4 regions of the Streptomyces sp. SudanB52_2052 genome follow, and region 1 is predicted to be linked to each of the others. Evidence: riboswitches for the same ligand, from Rfam matches in the RefSeq annotation. Region 1 holds a riboswitch; each other region holds the start of a gene.
What was found. A riboswitch is a leader RNA that binds a small molecule or an ion and turns the genes downstream of it on or off. The one in region 1 is predicted to bind cyclic di-AMP.

Region 1 (2,191 bases):
TCGTCCCGGATGGCCGTGCACACCGAGTGCGCGGGAATACGCATGACCGACCTCCGTTTAATCCCCGTGAAACGTCGACGAGTGACGCGTGTCCGTGACTCTATTGCAATGAGCCGGAATTTCCGACGGCAGCCCGGAATCCATGGATATTTTTTGGACAGTCGACCGCCGTAAACGCCGAAAGCCCCGGCTCGGTGAGCCGGGGCCGGGGAAGCGGGGCGGGTGCCGTCAGAGGTTCACGCCGTGCGAGCGGAGGTAGGCGAGGGGGTCGATGTCCGAGCCGTACTCGGGGCTCGTGCGGGCCTCGAAGTGCAGGTGCGCGCCGGTGACGTTGCCGGTGGCGCCGGACAGGCCGATCTGCTGGCCGGGCGTGACCTGCTGCCCCACCGAGACGCCGATGGACGACAGGTGGCCGTACTGGGTGTACGTGCCGTCGTTCATCTTGATCACGACCTGGTTGCCGTAGGCACCGCCCCAGCCCGCCTCGACGACCGTGCCCATGCCGACCGAGTGGACGGCGGTACCGCTGGCGGCGTGGAAGTCGATGCCGGTGTGGCTGCCGGAGGACCAGACGGCGCCGCCGGCCTTGTAGCCGGTGGAGACGTAGGAACCCGGGATCGGTGACACGAAGCTGTTGAGGCGCTTGCGCTCGGCCTCGCGGGCGGCGCGCTCCTTGGCCTCGCGGGCCTTCTCGGCCGCCTCCTTGGCCTTCTTGGCCGCTTCGGCGGCCCGCTCGCGGGCGGCCTCCTCGGCCTTCTTCTTGGCGGCGGCCTCCTCGGCCGCGTGCTTCTGCGCGACGGCCTGGGCGTCGATCTGCTGGGCCACGGTGTCGCCCATGGTGACGACGGGGGTGAGGCCGGTCTGCTCGGGGGCGGGTTCGGCGGCGAAGGCGGCCGGAGCGGCCACGGTGCCGATGACGCCGGTGGTGGCGAGGGCCGCGACCCCCGCCGCGCGGGCCGTACCGCGGTGGATCCTGCTGGGACGACGATGCTTCCCGGTGGCGCGGGTGAACGCCATGGAGTGCCTGGTCCTTTCCTTCCTTCTCGCCTACCGGGTTAGCTGACGGGTTCGGAGCAGGAAGGTCTCCTACGGACCCCCTCGCGACTCGCGCGGGCGTCCGATTCACCCCAGGGACTGCGGCTGGGTCCCCGGCTCCCCTGGCTCGCGCCGTACGGGGACTCGGCGATGACTGTCCGGTGCCGCGGGTGCGGCGCACTGCCTGACGAACAGCCCGGACGACGCTAAGCGGGGCCACTTTCAATTCCCAAACGGATCCGGCGTTTTGTAGCGCATCCCACAGGTCAGACAGGCAACCTCCGTACCAATTCGGGCATAAAGGAGCCCTGGTGCCTTAGGAAGACAACCAGGGCTCCTCGCGCGTGCCTCTACTCGGCGGCGACGACCGTGACTTCGCCGATGCCGAGGGCCTCCACCGGGCCCTTGATCTGCGCCGCGTCACCCACGAGGACGGTCACCAGACGGTCCACCGGGAAGGCGCTGACGGCCGCCGCGGTGGCCTCCACGGTGCCGGTCGCGGCGAGCTGCCGGTACAGCGTGGCCTGGTAGTCGTCGGGCAGGTGCTGCTCGACCTGGTCGGCCAGGGTGCTCGCGACGGCCGCCGCCGTCTCGTACTTCAGCGGCGCGACGCCGACCAGGTTCTGCACGGCGACGTCCCGCTCGGCGTCGGTGAGCCCCTCGGCGGCGAGGGTGCGCAGCACCGTCCAGAGGTCCTGGAGGGCGGGGCCGGTGTTGGGGGTGTCCACGGAACCGCTGATGGCGAGCATCGCGGCACCGGTGCCGTCCGGGGCGGACCTGAGGACCTGCGCGAACGAGCGCACCCCGTACGTGTAGCCCTTCTCCTCGCGCAGGACGCGGTCCAGGCGCGAGGTGAGGGTGCCGCCGAGGCAGTACGTGCCGAGCACCTGCGCGGGCCAGACGCGGTCGTGCCGGTCGGGGCCGATGCGGCCGATCAGCAGCTGCGTCTGGACGGCGCCCGGGCGGTCCACGATGACGACGCGGCCGGTGTCGTCGGCGGTCACCGGGGGCACCGGGCGGGGCTCGGCCGAGGACCCGGTCCACGTGCCCAGGGTGTCGCCGAGCAGGGCGTCGAGGTCGATGCCGGTGAGGTCACCGACGACCACGGCGGTGGCCGTGGCGGGCCGGACGTGCTTCTCGTAGAAGCCGCGCACGG
Region 2 (2,191 bases), 1.4 Mb from region 1:
CAGCCGTGCGGGGTCACCAAGGCGACGGGCCTGGCGCTGGCCGCCGAGCACCTGGGGCTGCGGCCGGCGGACACCATCGCCTTCGGCGACATGCCCAACGACATCCCGATGTTCGACTGGGCCGCCCACGGCGTCGCGATGGCCAACGCCCATCCCGAACTGAAGGCCGTCGCCGACGAGGTCACGCTGTCGAACGAGGACGACGGCATCGCCGTCGTCCTCGAGCGACTGCTGGGCGGGGCGGTTCAGTACGGGCCGAAGACGTTGTCGATCGAGCCGTAGCGGTCGGCCGCGTAGTTGCAGGCCGCCGTGATGTTGGCGACGGGGTCGAACGGGTCGTAGGGGGTGCCGGGCACGTGGTAGGCGGCGAAGGTCGGGTCGATGACCTGGAGCAGGCCCTTGGAGGGCGTGCCCTTGGCGGCGTTGGAGTCCCAGTTGTTGATCGCCTGGGGGTTGCCGGACGACTCGCGCATGATGTTGCGGTAGATGCCGTCGTACGACCCAGGGATGCCCTTCTGGGCCATGATGTCCAGCGCCTCGCGGATCCAGCCGTCGAGGTTGTTCGCGTAGGTCTTCGCGGCGGCCGGGGTGGCCTTGGCGACGCCACCGGCCGGCTTGGCCGGGGCGGACGACTGCGTCGCCTTCTTCTTGGCGGCCGCCTTCGTCGTCGCCACCTTCAGCTTCAGGCCCGGGTGGATCAGCCGCGGGTCGTCGCCGACGACGGCGCGGTTGTCCTTGTAGAGCTGCTTCCAGCCGCCCGATACGTCGTACTTGTCCGCGATGCGGTAGAGCGTGTCGCCCTTGGTCACGGTGTACGTGAGGGACTTGGCGGGCTGGGCCGCCTGGGGTGCGGTCTGGGCGGCGGGGGCGCTCTGGGCCGGCTGGGCGGCGCCGGCCTGCGTCGCGCCGAGCAGCGGGAGGGTCAGGGCCGCTCCACCGGTGCCGACGGCGACGACACCTCGGGTGAGCGGGCTGGTTCTGGGCCGACGGTGCTTACCTCGTCCGGGCATGGCGATGTTCCTCTCCGGCGCCTGCGAGGTGAGCTGTCGGGTTCGGGCCGGGAGGTGCCCGGCCGCGCACGGCGCTGTGCTGCCGTGCGCGGCTTCACCCCGAGCCGTTCCACGTCGTGGACCGGCGACTTACCTGGGTCCCCCGCTCCTGCCCTGCGTGAGTGAGTCGGTGTGTGTGGGGAGTCCGGGCGGCGGCAGGATTCGGCGTCCGCCGGACAGGCCCGGAACGTATGCGAGAGCACATGTCGGGAACAAGCACCGGAGTCACACATTGCGCCGATCGACCTTGGTCAGGGGTGTTTGGACCCCTTGATCCTTTGCTGGAGCCAAGCCTCAACTGGCGTGTTGCGGAAGGAGGTACGAGCAGGTGCCGGGAGACGGCCGTCGACGGGGTGAAGTGACTCAACTCACTGATCACGAGCCGGAGCACAATGTCCCGCAAGGGGAATTTGCTTCATCAATACGGCAAATCGTGCATAGACCGCAACTTCCCGGAAAGTCGATAAATGTCTGCTCTTATGAGCTGATCGAAAACATAGAGGTCGTGATCGGATACCGCCCGGCCTGTAACCATGGGCGCTGGCGGTGATCGAAACGTGACCGGATACGCTGACTCGAGTGATGGCAGCGACCTATCGACAATCCGTGTGATCACCGGCAGACACCAGCAGACAGGAGACCCCTCGTGACCGACGTCGGGCCGTTCGGGCTGAGCGTGCGGGACCAGGCTCTGGAAGCCGATGTCCAGGCCGGGTTGGCGGCTGTCGAGGAAGGCTTGCTCGAGGCCACCAAGAGTGAGGTGCCCTTCATCACGGAGGCCGCCCAGCACCTGGTGCGGGCCGGCGGCAAGCGGTTCCGGCCGCTGCTCGTGATGCTCTCCGCCCAGTTCGGTGACCGGTACGCACCCGGGATCGTGCCCTCGGCCGTCGTCGTGGAGCTGACCCACCTCGCCACGCTGTACCACGACGACGTGATGGACGAGGCCGCCGTGCGCCGCGGCGTCGCGAGCGCGAACGCCCGCTGGGGCAACTCCGTCGCGGTCCTCACCGGCGACTTCCTCTTCGCCCGTGCCTCGCACATCCTGGCCGACCTCGGGCCCGAGGCCGTGCGGGTGCAGGCCGAGGCGTTCGAGCGGCTGGTGACCGGGCAGATCCTGGAGACGGCCGGTCCGCAGGACGGCC
Region 3 (2,191 bases), 5.5 Mb from region 1:
CGGCCCGGCCGGCCCGGCCCCGCCCCGACCGACACCGCCCGTGTCACCGGCGTCGCGTCGACGTCTCCCGACGTGCCGTTCCCGGCGGCGTCGACGGCTGCCTGACGGTGTCCCGCAGCTGCGCCGGAACCCTGACGGGGACAGACCGGGGCGACGCCGGCTCCTCCGCCGGCCCGGCGGGCTCGTCGCGCAGGCCCGCTCGCCGGACCAGCCGGGGGAGCAGCCCCCACAGGCCGACACAGACCAGGAAGGTTGCCGCGCTCGCCGCGATGCCGCCGGCCCGGCCGGTCGTCACATCGACCACCAGCAGGACGGAACCGCTGAACGCGAACACGAGCACCACCAGGCCGGTGGTGGCCAGGCGCGAGGAGACCTGCACGATGCGCGGCTTGGCGCCCTGCTGGAAGAGCGAGCGGTGCAGCGCGGCCGGCGCGGTGAACAGCGCCGCGGCCAGGACCGCCAGCAGCAGCGTGATGACGTAGGTGACGCGCTGGACCGTGTCGAGGTCCTCGAAGCGCGAGGTGAAGGCGAGCGACAGCAGGAAGGCGAAGAGGATCTGTACGCCCGTCTGGGTGACGCGGAGTTCCTGGAGCAGCTCGACGAAGTTGCGGTCGGCGCGCTGCAGCGGCGTCTCGTTGCGTGCGGTGCAGGGACGGTGCTCGGCCATGGGTGACGGGTAACCACCTGAGCCCGTATCACGCTCCGGCGTGCGGCGGCGCGTCAGGACGCCGCCGCACGCCGGGCGCTTACTTCACGCGCCCGTACCAGACGCTCTTGGTCCAGATCTTCTGCAGCCGCACCACGTCCCCGGTCTTCGGGGCGTGCCAGAGCTTGTTCTTACCCGCGTAGATACCGACGTGGTACACGCTCTTGCCCGAGTGGAAGAACACCAGGTCCCCCGCCTTGCGGTTCTTGGCGGAGATGTGACGGGTCTTGTTGTACTGCTGGGCGGCCGTGCGGGGGAGCTTCTTGCCGGCCTTCTTGAACGAGTACAGCGTCAGCCCGGAGCAGTCGAACCGGTGCGGCCCGGTGGCCCCGTACTTGTAGGGCGAGCCCTTCTTCGAGGCCGCGATCTGGAGTGCCTTCGTCGCATGCGTGGCTGCCGCGGCCTCCGAGGAGAAGCCGGGGGCCACGATCGAGCCGCCCACCGCGGCGATGGTGAGGGCCGAGGCCGTACCGGCCCGGACCATGAGCGACGGGACACGATTGAGCGCAGTCATGCGCAACCCTTCGTCAGCCGCCTGTGAAGGATGACCTGTCGGATTCGGGCTGGCGAAGTTGCCCGGCCGCTGACGCGGCTTCACCCCAAGGGCTGCTCGGGCCCGGTCATGGCGTGACCGTCCCGGCGACCCGTCGTGCTTGGGTCCTCCACTCCTGCCGATCCACTTCCGTCGACCGGTCATCCGGGCGGCGGCAGGACTCGGCGTCCGCCCGGATCGCCCCGCCGTTGTGGCGGGGGCTTGTCGTCAGACAGGGATCTTGACTCATCGTTGTCCGGAAATCCCAACCGAACCGGGGATTTGTGTTGTTACTCACCACTCACCCGTTCGGGTGGACACGTCTGTGTTCGAGCCACCGTCGACAGCTCCGCGGACCGCCGGACCAGGCATGGAATGTCCCATTCCGCCCCACGGCTACGCGCGTTGCGCAACTGTGGGGGCCCAAAAAAAGGATCCCCGTCTACTCCGAACAGGGGTACGTCGTTCGGCCCGTTTCGACTCAGGCCCGGACGCTCCGTCGACAGGGCGGACGTCCGGGCCGTCGGATCCGCGTCAACTGACGGACTCGGGCGGCAGGGTGAGCCTGGCCGTGCGCCGCTCACCGTCCAGCACTCGCAGCGCCCGGGCCAGCGTGCCGGCGTGCAGTTCCGTCTCGCCCCGCTGGTGCATCAGGGCCAACGCGTCACGTAGCGCGGTCGCCTTGCCGACCAGGGCCTGGGCGGCGCGCAGTCCGCGGTAGGTGTCGCCGTGCAGCGCCGGGTTGATCCGGCCGAGCAGATCGACGACATCGAGGTAACGGTCGATCAACTCCGCCTCGGCGCGGGTCAGCGCGGGCAGCGGCGGCAGTTCGGGCGGCAGCACCGGAGTCTCACCGTCCGGTCGGCGCGGCCAGGGTGGCCTCGCGGTTGGGGAGGATCCGGTCCACCAGGCCGTACTCCACCGCCTCCTGGGCGGTGAGGATCTTGTCCCGC
Region 4 (2,191 bases), 1.3 Mb from region 1:
CCGGGACCGACGGCGCCCCACACGTACGGCTTGCCGATCTGGGCGCGGGCGAAGGCGAGGGCCTTCTCGGCCTTGGTGGCGTACGAGGAGTCGGCCGGGGCCGTCGAGGTGGAGGTGCCGGAGCCCGACGCCGAGGAGCCGCTCTCCTGCTGCTGGGCGGCCTCCTCCTGGGCCTGCTGCTGCTCGGCCTGCTCCCGGGCCAGCTCGGCGGCCTTGCGGGCGGCCTCCTCCTGCTTCTCCTTCTCGATCGCCGCGAGCCGCGCCTTCTCCTCGGCGGTCAGCTGCGAGAGCAGCTCGCGCGCGTCGGCGAGCTTCCGCTGGACGGTGGCCTTGGCGGTCTTCAGGTCGCCCTGGGACTCGGTGAGCGTCGCGAGGCTCTCCGTGGCCTCCTGACGCTTCTTCATCGTCTCGGACTGCTGGGTGACGTAGTCGTCGACCGCGACCTTCTGACGGCCGGTCATCCGGTCCATCAGCTGGGTCTGGTCGAAGTAGTCCTGCGGGGTGTCCGCGAGCAGGAACGTCGCGGTGTCCGGGGCGGAGGCGCCGGTGCGGTACTGGGCGGCGGCGAAGGAACCCAGCTCCTCCCGCGCCTCGTTGAGCTTCTGGGTGCGCTGGGCGACGTCGTCGAGGAGGGTGTCGACGCGCTTGCGCTGCTTCGCGGTCTTCTCCTTGGCCGCGTTGTACTTGTCGGTCGCCGACTCGGCCTGGCGGTACAGGTCGTCGACCTTCTTCTCGACTTCCTCCAGGCTGGGCTTGTCGTCGGCGTCGGGGGCTGCGTTGGCCGACTGGGACAGCAGGGCCACGGAGGTGAGGGCCGCCGTTGCGAGGGCGGGGGTCCGTATGCCTGCCACGCGCGTACCCGTAGGACGCGACTTGCGGTGCGACGCCAAGGGAGGCGACTCCTTCCATGTTCCGCCTACCGGGTTAGCTGTCGGGTTCGGGCGGGTATCTCGGAAGGGTTGCCCTACGGCCTGCTCCGCTAGGGGAGTCGGGCCGATTCACCCCAAGGTCTCGGTGGGTCCCCGGCTCCGGCTGCTCGGCGGCGCACCGGACTCGGCGGAGGCCGCGCGGCCCGGCGACGTTCGCCGGTGGGGGTCGTACGGCCTGCCCGCACGGTAGCCAACTCGTGTGGCCTCTGTGAAGGTTGATGGGTGATATGCCCGATACATTTTCGTGACCTCACTCGAGACCATTGCTGAGAGTGATGGGATGATGGAGTTTGGTCACGAGTCATCCGCTTTTGCCGCTCCGCTGCGGGCTGTGATCGTGCGCTCCTGGAGGGTGACAGGGGGGCCGTTTCGGCGATGTTCTCAGGGCGGCGGCGGGCTGTCAGTGGGGCGCCCTAGACTCGGAGAGCGATGAGCAGCCTCTTTGACGACAGCTTCCTGGCGGACCTCCAGGCCCAGCGGGGCCCTGCGGACGAGCCCCCGCCACCGCCCGAGGACGATCACGCTCCGGAGTCGATCCCGGACGATCTGTTCGGCGGGAAGTTCGACGCGCCGCCGGACCGGGACGCCTACTACCGCGACGGCGCCCCGCGCCCGGCCGTGGACACCGCCGCCCTCCTGGAGGGGCTGAACGACAACCAGCGCGCCGCCGTCGTCCACTCCGGCTCCCCGCTGCTCATCGTGGCCGGCGCCGGCTCCGGCAAGACCCGTGTGCTCACGCACCGCATCGCCCACCTGCTCGCCGAGCGGGACGTGCACCCGGGCCAGATCCTCGCGATCACCTTCACCAACAAGGCCGCCGGCGAGATGAAGGAGCGCGTCGAGCAGCTCGTCGGCCCGCGCGCCAACGCGATGTGGGTGATGACCTTCCACAGCGCGTGCGTGCGGATCCTGCGGCGCGAGTCGAAGAAGCTCGGCTTCACGTCCTCGTTCTCGATCTACGACGCCGCCGACTCCAAGCGCCTGATGGCCCTGGTCTGCCGCGACCTGGACCTCGATCCCAAGCGCTTCCCGCCCAAGTCCTTCAGCGCCAAGATCAGCAACCTGAAGAACGAGCTGATCGACGAGGAGGACTTCGCCGCCCAGGCCACCGACGGCTTCGAGAAGACCCTCGCCCAGGCCTACGCGATGTACCAGTCGAGGCTGCGCGAGGCGAACGCCCTCGACTTCGACGACCTGATCATGACGACGGTCAACCTGCTGCGCGCCTTCCCGGACGTCGCCGAGCACTACCGCCGCCGCTT

Region 2: it holds a riboswitch for cyclic di-AMP, as region 1 does, so the genes downstream of both, ACSUPV_RS16625 (transglycosylase SLT domain-containing protein) here and ACSUPV_RS10150 (M23 family metallopeptidase) in region 1, are expected to answer to the same signal.
Region 3: it holds a riboswitch for cyclic di-AMP, as region 1 does, so the genes downstream of both, ACSUPV_RS35035 (C40 family peptidase) here and ACSUPV_RS10150 (M23 family metallopeptidase) in region 1, are expected to answer to the same signal.
Region 4: it holds a riboswitch for cyclic di-AMP, as region 1 does, so the genes downstream of both, ACSUPV_RS15720 (C40 family peptidase) here and ACSUPV_RS10150 (M23 family metallopeptidase) in region 1, are expected to answer to the same signal.

What each region holds. Positions count from the first base shown of each region.
Region 1 covers NZ_OZ186796.1:2,335,445-2,337,635, forward strand. Annotated here, with positions in the region: gene ACSUPV_RS10145 (GntR family transcriptional regulator) at 1-44, opposite strand, end outside; gene ACSUPV_RS10150 (M23 family metallopeptidase) at 229-1,017, opposite strand; cyclic di-AMP (ydaO/yuaA leader) riboswitch at 1,031-1,195, opposite strand; gene ACSUPV_RS10155 (M16 family metallopeptidase) at 1,386-2,191, opposite strand, start outside.
Region 2 covers NZ_OZ186796.1:3,771,061-3,773,251, reverse strand. Annotated here, with positions in the region: gene ACSUPV_RS16630 (Cof-type HAD-IIB family hydrolase) at 1-282, shown strand, start outside; gene ACSUPV_RS16625 (transglycosylase SLT domain-containing protein) at 246-1,010, opposite strand; cyclic di-AMP (ydaO/yuaA leader) riboswitch at 1,014-1,192, opposite strand; gene ACSUPV_RS16620 (polyprenyl synthetase family protein) at 1,696-2,191, shown strand, end outside.
Region 3 covers NZ_OZ186796.1:7,785,938-7,788,128, forward strand. Annotated here, with positions in the region: gene ACSUPV_RS35030 (DUF6328 family protein) at 44-667, opposite strand; gene ACSUPV_RS35035 (C40 family peptidase) at 747-1,220, opposite strand; cyclic di-AMP (ydaO/yuaA leader) riboswitch at 1,224-1,404, opposite strand; gene ACSUPV_RS35040 (hypothetical protein) at 1,773-2,081, opposite strand; gene ACSUPV_RS35045 (ATP-dependent Clp protease proteolytic subunit) at 2,089-2,191, opposite strand, start outside.
Region 4 covers NZ_OZ186796.1:3,594,518-3,596,708, reverse strand. Annotated here, with positions in the region: gene ACSUPV_RS15720 (C40 family peptidase) at 1-890, opposite strand, end outside; cyclic di-AMP (ydaO/yuaA leader) riboswitch at 899-1,052, opposite strand; gene pcrA (DNA helicase PcrA) at 1,359-2,191, shown strand, end outside.